2 regions of the Paenibacillus solisilvae genome follow, and region 2 is predicted to be linked to the other one. Evidence: predicted binding sites of a transcription regulator. Region 2 holds the regulator's gene; the other holds the start of a gene.
The links. Region 2 encodes LexA, which represses DNA repair genes until DNA is damaged. Its sites were predicted from a motif close to CGAACATATGTTCG; they were not measured.
Positions count from the first base shown of each region.

Region 1: a site for LexA is predicted at 1,384-1,397, ahead of addB (helicase-exonuclease AddAB subunit AddB). Genes of this name have one in related genera too.

Region 1 is NZ_JBHSOW010000080.1:223,386-225,586, forward strand. Features, by position in the region: gene addB (helicase-exonuclease AddAB subunit AddB) at 1-1,315, opposite strand, end outside; gene ACFPYJ_RS22100 (helix-turn-helix domain-containing protein) at 1,785-2,201, opposite strand, start outside.
Region 2 is NZ_JBHSOW010000016.1:69,254-71,454, forward strand. Features, by position in the region: gene ACFPYJ_RS04640 (hypothetical protein) at 1-449, shown strand, start outside; gene lexA (transcriptional repressor LexA) at 560-1,180, opposite strand; gene ACFPYJ_RS04650 (LysM peptidoglycan-binding domain-containing protein) at 1,371-1,745, shown strand; gene ACFPYJ_RS04655 (DUF896 domain-containing protein) at 1,940-2,131, shown strand; gene ACFPYJ_RS04660 (aldo/keto reductase) at 2,157-2,201, shown strand, end outside.

The sequences.
Region 1 (2,201 bases), on a different contig from region 2:
CCGCCAAAGCATAATTCTCCAGCAGGTCGAAGGTTTCTCTCGTTAAGCTGCCATCCTCCGGGATTAACAGCTCGGTCTTGATGCAGCGGAAGACAGCCTCAAACCGCCATCCATGCGCCGCGATTTCAAGCGCTGAACGGATGAACTCGACAAAAGGATGGTGCAGCGCCGCTTTCTTCTGATCAAGAAAGTATGGCAAATTGTAATCGGTGAAGACAGCTGTTATATAGTCGTTGTAATCAGGAGCATTGCGTACCATCACCGCAAGGTCGCGGTACCGCAGCCCTTCATCGCGGACTCTGCGCACAATATCGCGCGCAACCGCCTCAACCTCAGCGCGGCGATGAGAGGCCGCATGAAGCGATATGTCGCCGCGCTCAAGCTCCTCCTCGGATAATCGCATCGGCTTGCGATTGCCGTAATGCCGCTCAACATGCGCCAGCATCGGGCTGTTGCGAAAACGGTTATTCGGATTGCCTTCAAGCATAACGGGCGCTTCAATCGTTACGCCGTTATGAAGCGCAAGCTCCCGGAGCTTAATGAACGTTTCGGCCGTAGGACGGAACAGATCCAGCTCATGCGGCTGTTCATCCAGCCCATATAAACGGTCAAGGCTCAGCGTTATCGTTACGTCCGCCGCGCTTTGGATCAATACTTCCAGCGCCTCGAATTCCTTGGGCGTAAAGCCGTTAAAGCCATCTACCCAGACCTCTGCTTCCCGCATAGAAGGCGCTTGTCCGAACCCTTTGACAAGCCAGCTCAAATAATCCTCCGCATCAACGTAGAGACCGGCCAGTTCCTTATCAAGCTCGGATGAAATCTGCTGCAAATCACCGAGTTTGCGGCCCAGCAGCGGATTTCTCGCCCCCGGCAGACCGCTGCCCGTAAATTGCTGGAGCTTCTCCGAATCAATGCCGTATCTTTTCCACTCGGTCATCAACTCTCCCAGGCGTTCAATGAATCCGTGCTGCGAATCGCTTCCTTGAAATAATTGAAGCTGATTGTCCAGCCTATGTACGATCTTATACAGCAGCATATTTTTGCCGTTCTCGCTTATTGGGATAAGAGCAGTGCCTCCGGTTTCCTGCATCACACGGAAGGAAAGCCGCCTGAAGCTGAGTGCCTGTGCACGGATAGTCCCGCTGAGCTGTGAAGTCCCGAGCAGTGCATATTCAGTCTGGAAGGTTGCCTGCTCAGGAACGAGCATAATAATCGGAGCACCATCCGGCTTCTCCAGCACCTTCTGACGGATCCGATCCAAACAATATTGTGTTTTTCCCGCACCTGAGCGGCCAATGACAAAACGAAGCGCCATGCGTCCACCCCTTTACTTTCGATTCTACTATTCTATCATACCGGGATGGTATTTTTCACCCATAAATACAAACATTTGTTCGATTTTTGCGAAGGTAAATAGTGCATGGGACCAGAGCTTCCCCGCTAACCGCAAGCGAAGCTTGACTCAACAGCAAAAAACAGGCGAACCTAAACTCACCTGCTTCGTATATGCTGACTAGTAATCAAATAAACCTGCCGTCAATGCCGGGCGGGAAATCAATGACGTTAGCGGATTTCTTCACGTAATGCTACCCTTCAATTCTATTGATCAGCAGATTCATAATCTCTTTGTCGGTATACAGCAGATTGACGAACATCATCGCGCGTTCCGGATCCTTCGATGTTCTGGAGACCGCAAGAACCGCACTGGCTGCATCCGTTAAATAAACACCCCCCAGAAGTTTTCCGGCGAGGAGCTTACTTATAACATGCCTTATCTGATTTACCTAAATCCTCGCTTGAACCGAGCGCGTATATTCCGTAGGTGTCATGCCGGTCGTTTTTTTGAATATTTTGGAGAAGGTATGAACGCTTCGGAATCCAAGGTCTTCGGCGATTTCCGAGAAGTTTGCCTTGGATTCGCGAATATGCTTTTTGGCTGTCTCGATTTTTAAATGCGAAAAATATTTCATGACCGGGCGGCCTGTCTGCTTCTTGAAATCATCCTTTAATCTGGTCTTCGTCAGGCGGAGTGCCGCGCTTATATCGTCCAGCGTCAATGATTCTTGGATATGTTCCTCCATATACTGAACCACCGCCCGTTTCAAATCATGTTTCTCGAGCTCCTGCGCCACCGACAGCAGACTGCCCCCAGTTAGGACTCTATTATCGCTGCGGAGCAGACGAAGTAAAAATTGTTCGAT
Region 2 (2,201 bases):
CCAAAGCGGTCCGGGAGGCCGATCTCGACAAAATGGAGAAGCTGTTTCAAACCGCAGTTACCGGAAAGCCTAACGGTTTATCCGCGAATGGAATCGGTTATTTTGTTGATTTTGAATTTCCGAAGCCAATCCTGCAGTATACGAACGGGACATCAATTATACCGGGAACGGCGCAGTTCACATTTGCTACACCGGTGCATCGAGCGATTGCCAAAGCGATTCTGCTCTTCTATATCAAGCTTTCTACCGATCGTTCTTATGCAGCGTCAGTTGCTTCGGCTGTACGCTCGAACAATAAGAGGCGTCTTTCTCATTTAGTTCGCATGTATGTCACTTCGAAGGCATTGAAATCGATTACGATCGATTTCGCCGGCTTCTCTTTGGGTTTTAAATATAGAGGGGTTAAACATACGTATGAGAATACGCTTTTCCGAGAATTTAGCGGTTAACCACCTGAGAAATCTCAGGATTTAGCAGCGATTGGGATACAATAAAGAAAGGTCCAATCTGTTCTGCTGTGTCAGCAGGACGGATTGGACCTTTCAATCGAAGAGGCAATTCAGTGAATATCGCGGAACAGTCCGATAACTTTACCGAGAATAGTTACATTGCGAAGACGAATAGGCTCCATGGAATCATTCGCAGGCTGCAACCGGATATGGTCGCGTTCCCGGTAGAAGGTCTTCACAGTTGCTTCATCGTCTTCTGTCATAGCTACAACGATGTCGCCGTTTGATGCAGATTGCTGCTGGCGGACGATAACATAATCGCCGTTATGTATGCCTGCATCAATCATGCTCTCGCCGACAATGTTAAGAATGAATACGGTATGATCGCCTACTTTTTCGGCTGGCAGCGGGAAGTAGTCCTCAATATTCTCAGTAGCTGTGATCGGGATACCTGCAGTTACTTTACCGATAACAGGAACCTTCGCGATTGCAAGCGGGAATGGAATTTCATTATCATCTGCATCCAGGATTTCAATGGCCCGGGGCTTGGTTGGATCCCGGCGGATCAACCCTTTCTTCTCCAAGCGGTCCAAGTGGCCGTGCACGGTTGAACTGGAAGCGAGTCCGACGGCTTCTCCGATTTCCCGAACGGAAGGCGGATATCCCTTCTCACGCACTTCCATCTTGATAAATTCAAGAATCGCCTGCTGGCGGTTTGAAAGTTTCGACACCAGAATCACTCCAAAGTTTCATTTGTGTCAAATTATAACACAGAACCGGAGTTCGTACAAACATAAGTTCGAGAAACAAGGGTTCGTATTTTTTAGGGAACAAATGTTCTTTTTATCTGTTGACTGCAAACGGGTGTTCGTGTTATTCTGATTTCAGAACAAATAGAACAAACGTTTGGGGTGCTGGAGAATGATGACAACGATATCTTCTTACTCTACTAACTATAAAGGAACCGAAGCGAAGCAAAGCAGCCTTCGGACACATAAGCAGTGGCGAGTAGAACGATTAGTACTTAGATTAGCTGTGGCAGCATTATTTTTTGTACTGCTGTTTACAGGTATGACGCTCATGAAGAGCTTTGCTAACAGTGAACAGCCTGCTGCAGCTGGTGCAGGGGAGCGGGTTATTATTGTTAGCTCAGGCGATACGCTATGGAATATCGCAAATGACATCCGTGACTCTGGTCAAGATGTTCGCAGAGTTGTATACGATCTGAAGGTACGCAATAATCTGACCTCGAGCACACTTCAAGCAGGTCAAACCTTAATTATTCCTGCAGATTAATGATGAATGGCTTGACGATCGTTGCATGACGAGATTTTGAATGCTGATATACAGACAGGTGGCAATCATTTCACAACTCCTCTCTAGGTTGATTTCCTTCTCTTGTTGACACTGTCCCGCCTTGACAATGCGGGATTAAAAATGTCAAAGTAAAGAGTGGAATATTGATCATACATAGAAAGGAGTTTTTTGTTATGGATGAACTTATTGCTCGGATTAATGAGCTTTCTAGAAAAAATAAAACAGTAGGCCTGACACCTGAAGAAACGATTGAGAGAGATGCACTGCGCCAGAAATACTTGGAAAATTTCAAACGAAACTTCCGTGATCAGCTCGATACCATCAAGTGGGCTGAAGATGAGGACGACAAGAATATGAAGCACTAAATCCATTAATAGGAGGTAATCCAAAATGCAATATCGTTTACTTGGTCGAAGTGGGCTTGCTGTATCTGAA